Regions from separate parts of the Desulfomonile tiedjei DSM 6799 genome, predicted to be linked through region 2. Evidence: riboswitches for the same ligand, from Rfam matches in the RefSeq annotation. Region 2 holds a riboswitch; the other holds the start of a gene.
What was found. Region 2 has a riboswitch for fluoride ahead of DESTI_RS31380 (dynamin family protein). Riboswitches for the same ligand answer to the same signal wherever they lie in the genome.

Region 1 (7,270 bases), 1.7 Mb from region 2:
CGGGTCCTATCTGCACGCCGCTTTGGGAAGGCCCAGGGGCTTTGGGAGATCAACTGGGCCAAGTGCTAGGCACGTCAGGCCAGGAGGCAATCAAATGGTACGCCGGGCAAAACATCCCGCTTGGACACCACGGTGATGCCGAAGACATAGCCAACATGGTGGCATTCCTGGCATCTGATAGGGCTAAGTTCGTGACCGGCCAAGCGATAAATGTGGATGGTGGGATGGTGAAGTGCACGGTTTAACGAAGACATTGCTCAAAGGTGATTCAGGCTCGGGATTCTTGCTGTAAGGTTGCACTGAAAGGTTCTCCCAAGAATCGGTGTAACGGCAGATGAATCGCGCGAAAAGACGAATGCCCGTTTTTCCCCCAAGGATCCATTCAGTTATACGTGGGGAAAATCCCCCTACTCCCCTTTATAAAAGGGGGTAAAGAAGCAACCCGAAATTCCCCCCTTAGTAAAGGGGGGGTAGGGGTATAGGCGTTAAAATAAGAGCATCCTGCTAGGCCCCAGGCCTGACCGAAGACGCGTTCACGAATTCACAGGCATAAACCATCAAATAAAACAGATAATTGTCATTGCGAGGAGCGCAGCGACGTGGCAATCGCCTGGGACTCAGGCGCGTAATTTCATGCGATTGCTCCGCTTCGTTCACAGGCATCCTACGCACTCAGATAAAATACCTCTCGAGACTGAAGCCTTGCTCTCCGTAGTGTTATTTGAGGGTCACCAGTCATAAAGGACTTCCCAGTGATCCTGGAAGGATAAGTCGACTTGACTATAGCGATAGATCAACGTCTTGCCTGTACCGGGAGCATTACTTGCATCCTCCTTCCAGTATCGTAGCTCGATAGCCGGAAGGAGCCGCTTTCCATTCTTCGAACCAATCCTTTCTGGCGAAACTTCTATCCATTTCTCTTTTTCTTCTATTATCTTCCATACTGCGCCATCGATCTTGTTTCTTACTCTCTCTCCAACTCTCGGAAGCTTCAGGTCTCCTCTCAGCTCTTTGAATCGATACACCGGACGCTCTTCGTAATCGAGCATTCTGTCTCCGAGAATTTTGATGCCTATTGCTCCTAAAGGAGCAGTAATGAGGATCGAAAGGACTGCCACAGCGAGGATAACATCTCCCGATGCGACGCCCGCAGCCAGAGGAACGGCACCTATAGCAGCCTGGACGGTGGCTTTCGGAATGTAAGCGACAACACAGAAGAGCTTCTCTTTCCAAGTGAGAGGAGTGCCGAGAAGAGAAACGTAGGTTCCAACGCTGCGGAATACCAGCCCTACGAGGATTACCAGAGTCCCGGTTAAACCGGCCTGCCATGCCACATGGATGTTTACCTGAGCGCCCACAAGCACGAAGAGAAGAAGTTCCGCTAGCACCCACACTGTTTTGAGTTTATGCGAAATGATGTGGGCTATGGGTTCCGCTTTCTCAAGGATAATGAATCCTATGGCCATCACTCCGAGAAGCGATGCAATCGGCACAGTCTTTTGAAAAGCATGTTCCAACCAGGTCAGCAGGATAGCCACCGCAACTACGAGAAGAGTACGCTTAGGGGGTTTCCAGTCGTACCGTTGAAACACTCGAACAAGTGCGTAGCCCGGAATTATGCCTACAAGAATTCCGAGCCCGATGGACAGAGGAATCTCGGCCAGTTTTGCAGCAACATTGATCTCACCGCCTCCGTACATTCCCAGAAAAATAGTAAACAGTACTATTACGAAAACATCGTCAACTGAGGAAGCCCCAAGGAGCAGCGTGGGAATCCCTTTTTTTGTTCCTCGTCCGCGATCCATGAAATCAATCATGAGCGGAACAACGACTGCCGGAGAAACCGCGGCAAGTATGGAGCCGAGTATGGCTGCTTCAAGATAGGAGATGTGAAGGAGTGAAGGACCTACCAGTACGACTCCGACGATTTCGAAAACTGCAGGAACAGCGCTCATGGTGAGAGCCGCCCGCCCAACCCGGTTCAAGGTGTCTTTGTGAAGCTCAAAACCCGCTCGAAGCAAGATGACGATAAGAGCGATCATCCTGAAATCAGCCGAAACCTGCATCATCTGAGGACTCATGATGTCGAGGATCTGGGGTCCTACGATGAGTCCCACTATGAGCATGCCAACCAGTCCGGGAAGACTCATGCGACGAAACAGATAATCCCCCATCAGGCCGAGCACAATAATAAGAGCCAAACTGAAAGCCATGGAGAAGCCCCCAAATTCGAATGTAAAAAGTTCGTTTCCTGGCGCACAGTTTTTTCAGGACACAAAAAAACCATCCGGTGAATACCAGGATGGGGCATGATTCTTCGTCTGTGAAGACTCCTACCCCTGAACAGTAGGAGTCATCAGCCGAATCCGGCTCGGCGGTTAATTAGGCAGACTCCATTGCCTCGTGCGAGAAAATCTAACGAAAACTTTCCGAATATGCAAGCCTGGACGTTCCGGAAAAATGGGCCTTCCGGAACTCCATTTATTCCTTGCTTCACAAAGTTCGGGAAGGAACTTCTTGTGAGAAGCTCCTCCCCATAGCTGCAGTTATCGGGCGGCATCCGGACAAAAGACTTTGGTGCCGTTAATATCCTTTTTCTTCATCTCGGTGCTTCTTTCAATACGCCTCCAGGCCCGATCCTGCTTTTCCTGTTCGTCCTCCATTTGTCTCCATTTCTGATTGATAGTGGCTCGTTGATTTCCACGTGATTGCGCCTGATCGACAGAAAACATCAAACCCAGGACAATGGCGATTCCGAAAACGATACACTTCTTCATAGCATCCTCCTCGAACGCTGATGATTCAGGGACAGAGTCTACGGATATCTCCAGAGAAGGGCTGAGGCTTGCTCCGCCCCTCCCGGTTTATTTCCTTTTTTCAGTATTTGATCTGCAAAATCTGCTTGAGAGGGCCTAGTGGCCTACGATCATTATCGTGCAGGCATTCTTCAAGAAGAGAATTGCTCCCCAGAAGAATGTCTTCTCACAAGGATTTCGCTTAAGAACGAGGAGGCATCAAATGAGCAGAACGGTCGCATGTAAGCACTGAAGAACATTGCTCGCAAAGATGTTTGCGGGATGAACGAATCGTTCGTTCACATCATTTTGAAAAGAGTGCGGAGATTCGAGCAGAGTTGCTGCACTCGGGGATTTCCAGGGAAGATGGGTGGAAGCTTGCCTGGTCAATGCAGAAGGATGAAAGCTGGGCTGGTGTTCTCCTCCTACGCAACAACAGTTCCACGGAGAGTACACACTGTCGTCTGCCAGAAGAAAGAAGTGCTTAAAGGCATGCACTGCCACCTGAGCTTTCGAAACGACATGACAATGGGAATCCTCATCCGAAGGAAGACCTGACTCATTATGGCAGCAGCCGGTTTCCACCATGCTTCCACAAAGGTTGATAGCGTATACGATAAGAATGAGCCAGATTGCTACTCGTTTTCCCATTGTCAATCCAAAGAGTTGTCAGAATTCGAGCGCTGTCGGGCACCCTTTGATAGTCATTTCGTACCTCATAGCAGTCGGGTTTGTCAAGATTTCTCGAGATGAGTCGCCTGTAAGTGGGATTCAGTCAGAGAAAAAGCGGAGTCGAAGACTACTCCACAGGATCAACGTGATCCATGATTTTTGCGGTTCGAGATTTGAGACAGCCTCCTAGTGTCCACTCAAATAACGGCAGGCATCCCGTGTGTTCGCGGGGCCCCTACCTGCTATTTCTTCAAGATCGATCCCAGAATCCCCCGCACTATCTGCCTGCCGATGGAACTTCCGATACTTCTTGCAGCACTTTTCGCCATAGCCTCCAGCACGCTGTCTCTCTTGCCCGACCCGGTCAAAATATCAGGCAATCCCCAACCTTGCTGTCTCTGCGGTTCATAGCCGGTCCGAGTCTGTGTCCGAGTCTCTGTCTCGGGTTCCTCTCTCTGCATAGTTCGGATACTCCGGGACTTGAGCTGTTCGTACGCAGATTCGCGATCGATAGCATCTTCGTATTTACCAAACAATGGGCTGGAGTTGATTTCTTGTCTCCGTTCCTGGGGGGTGATGGGACCGATCCTGGAAGAGGGCGGGGCAATGAGTGCCCGTTGAACAATACTCGGAGCTCCTGAGGGTTCGAGGGTTGAAACGAGCGCTTCACCTACTTTCAGTTCAGTGATGACGACAGCAGTATCGATTTTCGGGTTCTGTCTGAACGTCTGGGCCGCGGTTCGAACTGCCTTTTCGTCCCGGGGCGTGAAAGCTCGCAAAGCATGTTGCACACGATTGCCAAGTTGTCCGAGAATCGTATCGGGAATGTCGAGAGGATTCTGAGAAATAAAGTAAATGCCCACGCCTTTGGACCTGACAAGCCGAACCACTTTCTCAATGCGGTCGAGCAGAGCTTTCGGCGCTTCGTCGAACAGAAGATGCGCCTCATCGAAGAAGAAGACGAGCAATGGTTTTTCCAGATCCCCAACTTCGGGCAATTCCTCGAATAACTCCGACATGAGCCACAACATGAACGTGGCATAGAGACGAGGATTGTCCATCAGTTTATCTGCTGCGAGCACATTTACCACACCGTACCCTTTGGAATCCGTTCGCATGAGATCTGCAAGTACCAGTGCCGGTTCTCCAAAAAGCTTTTCGCCTCCCTGTTGCTCTAGAGAGAGAATGCCGCGTAAGATGGCTGCAACAGAAGTCTTGCTGACGTTTCCGTACGTCTCCATGAGCTCCTTGGCATTTTCGGAAACGAAATTCAGCAGAGACCGCAAATCTTTGAGATCCAATAAGAGCAAGCCATTATCATCGGCAACTTTGAAGGCTATGTTGAGAACACCTTCCTGGATCTCATTTAGTTCCAGAAGCTGTGCAGCCAGGAGAGGCCCCATATCCGAGATAGTGGTACGAATCGGGTGCCCCTGTTCACCGAAAATGTCCCAGAACACTGTCGGAAATGCTTCAGGGCCATAATTCTGCATCCCCAGTTTTTTGGCTCGCTCGACAAGTTTGGGTTTCGATCCCCCCGGTTTGCTGATGCCCGAAAGGTCGCCTTTCACATCAGCCATAAAGACCGGGACACCGTGCCTGGAAAAACCTTCGGCGAGAACCTGAAGAGTAACGGTTTTCCCCGTGCCTGTCGCTCCCGCGATGAGACCGTGCCGGTTCGCAAGACCGAGATTCAAAACGATCGGTACAGCACCTTTGCCCACAAATACGCCTGGTTCAGTCCCCATGATCGAGCCTCCCGGAGTTTGCTCGAGAGAATAAAATGCAACTACTGAGAACTATGCTTTGCCCGGGAAACGGAGTCAACCTTGTCATGAGAAGAACTCATTCATATGGCCAAAAATGTTATTGAAAGTATCCGGAAATCGGCAATCAACGAGAATCTTTGCCCAATCGGTATAGTGAGATTGGTGAGCGGGCACGTGTCAGAAATCGATCAAATGGGCTGCAGAACTTCTTCTGCTTGACAGTGACCAGTTCATTGTCCATTATCGATCAAAACGGTAGTCGAATGATGACGCCAAAATGGAGACTCGGAGAGAGAAATATCATTCGACCTCGCTGATCCCGAAAATGCCGATTGTCCGGTCAGCCGAAATGTCAGGATTGTCTACGCCACTGCCATTTATTTCCATAATGTAAGGAACTTTTCTCCGATGCTCCAAAGACTATATGTTCATAATTTCAGATGCCTGGAAAATTTTGAGCTGCCCACAAAAGAGTTGTCATCTGCTCTTTTGATTGGAAAAAACGGTACAGGCAAGTCAACTATTGGCATTGTATTGGAGACACTTCAGGGAATTGCGAGGGGCAGGAATAGGGTAGGGGAACTCGTCGAAGAAAGAGATTTTGCCGGAGGAAGGTCTGATGTTCCGATCCGGTTTGAGTTAGAAGTTATACTTGGCGGGAAATTGTTCACGTATATGCTGGTGTTGGAATTGCCGGAGAGATTCAGAGAGCTTCGTGTTGCTGAAGAGCAATTACTGGTGTCTGGAGATCCCGTTTATTCGCGCAGAGAAGCTCAAGTCATTCTTCACGAGACATCCCAAAATATTCGGGCTCAATTTCTCATGGATTGGCATCTCGTTGCCCTTCCTGTAATTCAGGAACAATCAGAGCAAGATCCGCTACATCATTTTCGGACTTGGCTTGCTCGCACTGTGATTTTGGCTCCGATCCCTGTCTTTATGACAGGCGATGCTAGTGGCGATACTCTGTTGCCGAAGCGAGATGGTTCGAATTTTGGGGAATGGTTTTCCGGGCTGCTCGGCCACTACCCTGCGGCCTACACAAAAGTTGAACAATTCCTCAAGGATGTTATGCCTGATATCAGGGATTTTGAATATGAACGTGTGGGCAAAGATTTCAAGACCATGATCGTTTGGTTTGAGAGGAAAAAGAAACTCGACGTAAAATTTGAGCGCTTATCTGACGGTGAGAAATGCTTTTTTCTTTGCGCTGCCGCCTTGGCTGCAAACGAATTGTATGGTCCGCTCTTTTGCTTCTGGGATGAACCTGACAACTATCTGTCATTATCGGAAATTGGATTTGTTGTTGCGGCTCTCCGGCGTTCATTCGGAAAAAGTGGCCAAATTTTAATCACATCTCATAACCCCGAAGCAATTCGCGGGTTTTCTGATGATAACACTTTTGTACTCGATCGTAAGAGCCATTTGGAGCCGACTGTTATCAGGCCGCTCAGCGACATACCCGTCAAAGGGGATCTTGTGAATGCCATAATTCGCGGTGACGTATTCGATGAGCATAAATAAGTACGGGCCTCACATTCTTGTAGTGCCCGAAGACGATGCTAACCGTCAGATTGCAAACGGATTCATTCTCCACCCCGACATTAACGGCCGTGCTATTCAAGTCCTGCCTCCTGCTGGTGGCTGGATGAGAGTTGTGGAAGATTTCACTGCGGATCATGCCAGTGGGTTACGGCAGTATGACCAGAGGAGGCTCGTAATGCTCATTGATTTCGATGACGAGCGCGAACGACGATTCGAGTGCATAAAGAGGCAAGTTCCTCAAGAGCTGGATAATAGGGTGTTTATTCTGGGAGTGTTATCAAATCCCGAGAATTTGAGGAAAAGCATCAATGTAAAATATGAGGGCATCGGAAGGGCTTTGTCGGAAGATTGCGCTAAGGACAGGCATGAAATGTGGGGCCATGCTCTTCTCGCCCACAACGAAGGTGAATTAGAGCGAATGATATTGGACGTTAAGCCATTTTTATTTGTTCCATAGTGTTCTGCATCGATCTTTTAATACCAATGCGC
Region 2 (7,270 bases):
CGAGTCGCGTCTACCCTCCGGTTGACTTGCGACGGAGATGATCGAATCCAAAGAAATACTCGAACGACGTGACTATTCTATAGCGAGCGGTCAGAATTATTGTCAAGTTATTTTTAATTGCTGACATATATTCTGTTGCCCCCTAATCCCTATCTTCGGCGGCAAAACCGTTCATGACTAGCAACCGCGTGGATATCGCGCTGGCTTTAAGAGGCAGGTTTCCAAATGTTTTTGATATATCCTATCTCGCCAGCGGGTAAGCATAAGAGTTATGTACCTGATCTACGAGCAGTGATGGAACATCGAGCCCCTGACTCCCGGTAAGCATCAGTCTAGACCTGTCAGCGATTGGCGGACCGTTTGTTTTTCCGCATGAGAAGCGGGGGATAACGGTCAAATCACCGGGGGGCTGTCAGGATCATAATTTGTATCGTAGCTTATTTTTTCTTGACAAATATTCTGTCACCCTCTACTCTACTGTTAAGCTAGTGCCCCGCGATAAATTACGTTTCCTTTGGTCATGATCCGAGTGACTGCCGATCGGCTGCATCCGCTTACCGTCGATCTCGCTGAGGCAGACTTAGGGGCAGAGCAGACGCCACAATGTGAGTCCCGCCCAAAAAGCTTCGCAGATGGCTCACGGCTTTGATGTTTAACCTATCTCATTTTAACCAGTATTCCGATAGTTATTCGTTTGACAGATCGAGGAATGAGATCACAGCGGAGGCCGCAAGAGGTGCCCTTGTTTTATGACCCTCAGCAATTATCCATAAGATGGGGTGACTTCCTTAAGGTTACCTTCGGACAGAAATACTTCATAATTGTAGATCAGCCTTTGGACGACTGCTCCGGCCAATCTGGTTGAACCCGACAAAATTTCGTCCATTCATTCTTTAGGTTCAGATGGCTCCTTGGCGACGCTTTTCCTCCTTTTTCGATCCTTGAGTTGGCTGTGCTCATAGACTTTCAGTGCGAAATCCTGAAATAGGTTTTCGCAAGTCTTTATTTTTTCTGCGGCTGCCTCGCGCAAGGGTGCTTCCACGATGTCCCTTTTTTCTACCTTTTTCAGCCACAGTTTTAGCTTTTCAAGCTCCTCTTCGTTTTCTTCGACTTCGGCAAAAATGAAATTCTGCCTGCTTATCTCAAATTCGATTTCTTTCGCGTAATCTTCGCATTTACCTATGATCTCACGGTATTCTTCGTCTCTCGATTCTACGAATTCCCTGTTGATCCGATCTTCCTGGTCTCTGTTCAAGACTTTGCCGTCGATGAGCAGACCTTCACCCTTCCAGTTCTCAATATCCTCTATGAGCTTTTTGACTTCATTGACGCGCTCGCTCGAATAAGGAAGAACCCAGACGGATTGGTAATTGACCGCTCCGAGCTTCTTGATCTGCCTCCAAACGGAGACCCTTGCTCGTGACGGGCGTGACGGAAGTGTATATGAAAAAAAGAGCCATCTCATGTAACCATTGTTACCCGGAGTAACATGAGAGTCAATGGGAACTTTCTTTCATCGTCATATGATCAGTGTCTGAATTCCTTTTTAGCCGTCAGGAGGATTGGAACAGAAATGAGTTGCGATGCCATTGAGAACACAATGAGGCTGCTCACGGAAAAATCGTACAGGATGCCCATGAGCGCACTTCCCAGAAACCAGAACAATCCGTAGCCTGTATTAAACACCCCAAAAGCAAAGCCGAGCCTGTTCCTTGGAACCATGCCCGCGATGGCAGCCCTCATTACGGACTCTTGGGCTCCCATGCCTACGCCCCACAAAGCCATTCCTGCGAGAGCCCAATAGAATCCACCCATGAATACCAGAGGAGCAAAAAGCGATGACAGCAGGATGGCTACGACCATCACCGAAAAGCCCAGCCTGTCAAAGAGCCGCCCCAAAAGTAGGGCAGTCAAGGCATCAACACCCATTGCCACAGCATAAAAGATCGGAATCCAGTAATCCGGAACTGCGGCTACTTTCTTGAAGTGATAGGCTATCAGAGGAAAATCAGCGAATCCGGCTGCAACGCAGCCGATGGCAATCACGTAAAACCAGTACGTCTTGGGGAAGCCATTGCTCTGCAACTTGACCGATGCCGGTTCGAGATCCTGGGGATTGGGGTACAGCTTATATGCGGTGAAAAGCACGCTTAATGCAATAAGAGCCGGGATCAGCAATAACCCGAATCCGGACTGATAGTCGCCTCTGAAATGAAAAACAGCAGCCACGACCAACGGGCCGAGAATGGCTCCTATCTGGTCCAAAGCCTCATGCAGACCGAATCCCCATCCCCTCCCAATCCGATCGGAAGCGCAGGAAAGCATCACATCACGGGCTGGCGTTCTGACTGCTTTGCCCATTCTTTCCGCGATCATCAGAACCGCAGCTAGTTCCCAGTGGCCAGCCAGCGCCAAAAGAGGCACTGCCAACAGGTTCATGCCATAGCCCAGGAACACGATAGTCCAATACTGTCGTGTTTTGTCAGCAAAGTAGCCTGACGCAAGTCGCAACGCATATCCGATGAGTTCGCCAAATCCAGCTACTACCCCAACAACTGTTGCGCTTGCTCCTAACATGGCCAGGAACGGTCCAGTTATACTTCGAGCGCCTTCATACGTGAAATCCGAAAACAGACTGACGACCCCGATCAGGACCACGAACTTCGTTGCGCTCATCGGTGAAATGTCGCAGGATTGTCTTGATGCATGTAATTGGCTTTTCATGAGTTTCTGATCGCCCATAGGAAATCCCTCCTATCTGAACCAGTATATGTAACCAATGTTACATATAGAAAAGCCAGTGTCAAGCAACTCGAGTAACCATCGTTACAACCGATGAGATCGTGCTAGGCATTCATTCCAGTCAGAAGAAATGAGAGCATTGTATTTCATAACTATTCCCTTCAAACACGAGACGCGAGCTTGATCACTTCACGATCAGGACAGAGCACGGGGAAAACCTTGCAATATTTCGAGAAGTCCCTCCCCATATACGTTCGAAAATGCGGCTATGGCCGGTGAAGCCCACCACGACAAGATCGAAACCTTGCGATTTGCAGAACTCCACGATCCTATCGACCGCATGACCGGCGACAACATGCCGCTTTATCATCGTTTTTCCAGCCTTAGCCAATTCCCGGGCTTCTTCGTTGAGCTGTTCGAAATAGGCATCCTTCTGGAGTTTAACCTCCTCGAACTCACCGACTGTGGCAACGTATTTCGGGAGGTCGACCTCTACGGATATCGAATGGAGTTCCGCCTCGAAAGCGGAAGCCAGTTCGATAGCCTTCTTCAATGCAATACGAGAGCCTTCAGATCCATCAAATGCAACCAATATTTTCTTAAACATCTTCACCTCTTAGCCAATGCCCGAATTTATTTCTGCCAATCTCCATTTACTTCATGATGCTCGGGTTCGAAGAACCATTGAGCAATGAGTGTGGGGATTACTGCGCTCCCGATTACCACGGTAACTAAGACCGTATACTGTTCCTGCGTTATGATGCCTCGGGTGTAACCGAACAGGGCGGAAATACTGCCAAATGTGAGACCTGTACTCATCAGCAATGTTGTGTACATGCCTATCTTCCGGGAAAAACGAAATGCTGAGGTCAGAGGAAAAACTCCGATAAATTTCGCAGACACCTTAACCACTAGCAAGACAATAATCAAACCGATGCTGGTTAGAATGGCCGGAAGGGATACTATTGTCCCGGCTTTGAGGAAGTAGAAGGGCGTGAGCAGAGCGAACGTTGCAGTGCGAAGATGCCGCACCATTTCCTTGTGATCCTTAAATAATCCGGCCACTACCAGGCCCAGCAGATATGCAGGCAAGACTGCCTCGCTATTTGCGTGTGTAGCAAGCCAGCCCAAACCAAACAGCAGAAAGAAGAGGAGCTTGATTTCCGGCTCGCTTACATGACCGCTGAATACCCTAAAAAACCACCTTGTGAACCATGGCGTGACGATGAGGACTATCGTGGTCACAACGGCAAATATGATTAACCACAAATCGTAATGCGCAAACAGAATACCCAGCGCAACAACGGTCCCAAGATCGGTGACGAAACACGCCGCCAGGATAAGCTTGCCCAATTCTTCCTTGTTCAAGCCTGTTTCCACCATTACTGCATAAACCACTGCAACAGACGTTGTTGACAGTGCTATGCCGCAAATCATTGAAGCTTCGAGGGTCCATTTAGCCACATACAATGCGTAAGCCATTGCACCCAAGAATGGCAGCAAGAAACTGAGAAAACCTATGCTGATGCTCTCTTTGCCGTACTTGCGAAGAACATCGGGTTCGATTTCTGCTCCAGCCAAAAAAGTGAGGAGAATCGCTCCGAAACCCGCCAGAAAACTTATCCATTCTGTTTTGGGGTCCAGCCCCAGAAAGTTTCCGCCTATGACGCCGACACAAATTTCAACGAGAGCTACTGAAATGGCGGTTCGCATCGAGATGACGCTTGCCAGGAGCGCCAGTCCGATCCAAACCGTGGCTATATACCAAGTGTTGTCCATAAAGCCTCCGTGAGTCGTGCAGAATTACTTACGAATTCTAAGCGTGACTATATCCTCAATGTTTTTGAGTGTACTTCGGCAATCCTGGAGGCAACTCACCATATCTGCGAAGATGACGACTTTCGAGTTCAGAAAGTGACACCCAGTTGGTGAAGCACGAACCCAAGATCATTTTGTCCGCGCTCCGAATGGTCTTCAGAATAGCATTGGCTCCAAGTTTGCTTTTGGTGGCGGTTCCATCCAATTCGATCATTAAGCGATCGATTTCCGCCCGTTGCGTTGCAGACATGCCGACCACTTTTGGTGCAATTGTTCGGTTCACATTGTCCACAGCCTTCAGGACGCCTTTCCCACCGTACCGGTTTTTATCTCCATCACGCAATTCAAGTGCTTCATTCTCCCCGGTAGAAGCTCCGGAAGGTACAGAAGCAGGTTCACGAAGAGCATTGGCCTTTTCAGAAACGAGGAATCCCACCAGATGGTTTTCTACTTCGCATAATCCACTGTCAGTCCAAAGTCCTGGATCGTCAATGAGCTTAGAATCTAGTCCCCGGCGAGCCGAGACACAGAAAATGGGATGATCGTTCGATGATTGAGTCTTTTCGGTTAAGACTCTCTTGAAGAAACCTACTGCTTCTTGCAGCTCTTCGGCACTCAGGTAATCAACTTTATTGAATATGAAGAAGAGCCTGGACACTCTGGAGTGTACGTTCTTGAGGAATTCCGCTTCCACTTCGGTAAGAGGTGGATCGGCGGACACTACAAATAACGCTGCATCACATTGAGGGAGAAAATTGAGAGTTGCCTCTGTGTTATGAGTAAAGGTGGAACCAATTCCAGGCGTATCTATGAGAACGACGCCGTGCTGAAGAATCTGGGCAGGATGAAAAATATCCACATGAAGCACACCTAGTCGATTCTTAGGATTCCCTTTTTCAGTGACGAATCCCTCCAAAATCGAAACCAAATCCTTAAGACTCTCACCTGAGAATTCTCTCGCTGGACGATTGTCCTGATAAGATACCCGTACCAAAATCTTGGGACCGTATTGCAGAAAAGTCGGTATGGCCGTGAGCGAAACTACTGAAGTGGGCAGCAGGGCTTCTCCGAGAAATGCATTGAGCAGGGTGCTCTTGCCACGTTTGAACTGACCTAAAACAGCAAGGTGAAAACGCCCTTCTTCCAAGCGTTCCCGCAGAAATAGCAGTTTTTCAGAGTCTCCGATGAACTCTGGCCCCAGTCCATCCACAGTCTTAATGGCTTCACCAACGAGAATTTGAAAATCGAGTGCCGCCCTGGATTCATGTTCAGATGCGGATATTTCACATTCAGAATGGTTGCTCGTTTGAGAATGCATGGCGAATACCCTTCTGGAGCCGACTGTTCCGGTTCAGATCCTGCGACAAAATCAAAGATTTCACGCCAAATAAAAAACCCACCTTTCGGTGGGTTCCACTTATGCCGATCTCCCACCGCACAATCTGTAGCGGTAGGAGTCATCAGCTCATTACGAGCATTTTGGGGGGACTCCATCCCCGTCATCTGTATAATTTCTTGTAAAATTTTTTGCTGTGAAAGTCAAGACGCTGCTGTGAGCTGTTTACAGAATTTCCATGAATCTTCCTCATTATTGTCATCACAGATGCACAAACCGATGGTATGTTGAGCTCTGGGGGAGAAAGGCACTAGGCGGTTGTTTACGCCCTAGATCGGTGAAGAGACAGAGTGTAATCGAACAACGAGCTGGGGACTAAGCCATGAAGATACATACCCTTGTTCCAGGCATATTTCTTCTTCTCATAATTACCGGAAACATCCATGCGGCTAGCTTTGACTGTGAGAAAGCAACATCTGAAGCGGAGAAACTTATCTGCGCAGACCAGACACTCTCCAAAAGCGACGAGGACCTGGCAGCGTTATACGCCGAAACATTGAAACGAGCGGCAGATCCGTTGCTGCTGGAGAGGCAACAGCGAGCGTGGCTTAGCAACGTCCGTGACCAATGCATTGATCCGTCGATCCTTAAGGATGCATACGTGACACGGATAAAGCAGCTTTCATCGGTGCTCAGAACAATGTCACGTGGAACAGCCAAGACGATAAAGTCCGACGCCGAAGCTTGTCAAGTTGTGGTAGATTTCGTTCTCGACAACCTTTCAGTGCCGCCTGAGGACTCTCAGCCAACGATGGAGGAGCTCGAACGTATCTTCGGCAAAGATACACTGGGTACACTCTACGGTTGTAGCCCATCGTATTGGCGTCACGACTTCAACAACGACGGTACCCCCGACCATCTGATCATCTCGGTTCAGGGAACCGCTCACGTGAGCGTTGGCTACGTGCTTTCAGGCAAGAAAGGGTCCGCCGTGCAAGAGGTTGGCGACTATGAATGTTACGACCTCTCGGTTCTCAATGTGGGTACACGATATTATGTCCTCTCTCATCACGGCGGCCGGCTGGGCAAGCTTTGGCGACTCTCCAGAAGCGGGGAATTCATGCCAGTGTGCAAGTTTAGCCCACGAAAAGAGCCGATGGTCGAACTCGTTGCGGGAAAGGAAAACGGAGTTTGTTTGGAAGCCCGTCTGGGCCGTGTTCATCATGCCAGATATGGCCTGACGCACGGGCTTGGGCCTTTGCCCCTGGGAGCCCCAAACTTGTCAAAAGACCCGATAGAAGGGCTGGCTCTTGTGGATATCAATAACGACGGGACACCAGACAACGTGGTCCGTATTGACTTCTCACGTGTTGG

Region 1: linked by a shared signal. The riboswitch ahead of DESTI_RS03780 (cation:proton antiporter) and the one ahead of DESTI_RS31380 (dynamin family protein) in region 2 are both predicted to bind fluoride.

What each region holds. Positions count from the first base shown of each region.
Region 1 covers NC_018025.1:867,179-874,448, forward strand. Annotated here, with positions in the region: gene DESTI_RS03775 (SDR family NAD(P)-dependent oxidoreductase) at 1-245, shown strand, start outside; gene DESTI_RS03780 (cation:proton antiporter) at 729-2,213, opposite strand; fluoride riboswitch at 2,341-2,410, opposite strand; gene DESTI_RS03785 (hypothetical protein) at 2,547-2,777, opposite strand; gene DESTI_RS03790 (hypothetical protein) at 3,015-3,446, opposite strand; gene DESTI_RS03795 (helicase HerA-like domain-containing protein) at 3,710-5,215, opposite strand; gene DESTI_RS03800 (AAA family ATPase) at 5,645-6,760, shown strand; gene DESTI_RS03805 (hypothetical protein) at 6,747-7,238, shown strand.
Region 2 covers NC_018025.1:2,597,973-2,605,242, forward strand. Annotated here, with positions in the region: gene DESTI_RS10830 (Chromate resistance protein ChrB) at 887-1,465, opposite strand; gene DESTI_RS10835 (MFS transporter) at 1,528-2,742, opposite strand; gene DESTI_RS10840 (universal stress protein) at 2,927-3,349, opposite strand; gene DESTI_RS10845 (cation:proton antiporter) at 3,376-4,521, opposite strand; partial or broken gene eno (phosphopyruvate hydratase) at 4,718-4,951, opposite strand; partial or broken gene DESTI_RS31380 (dynamin family protein) at 5,069-5,878, opposite strand; fluoride riboswitch at 6,005-6,067, opposite strand; gene DESTI_RS10855 (lysozyme inhibitor LprI family protein) at 6,279-7,270, shown strand, end outside.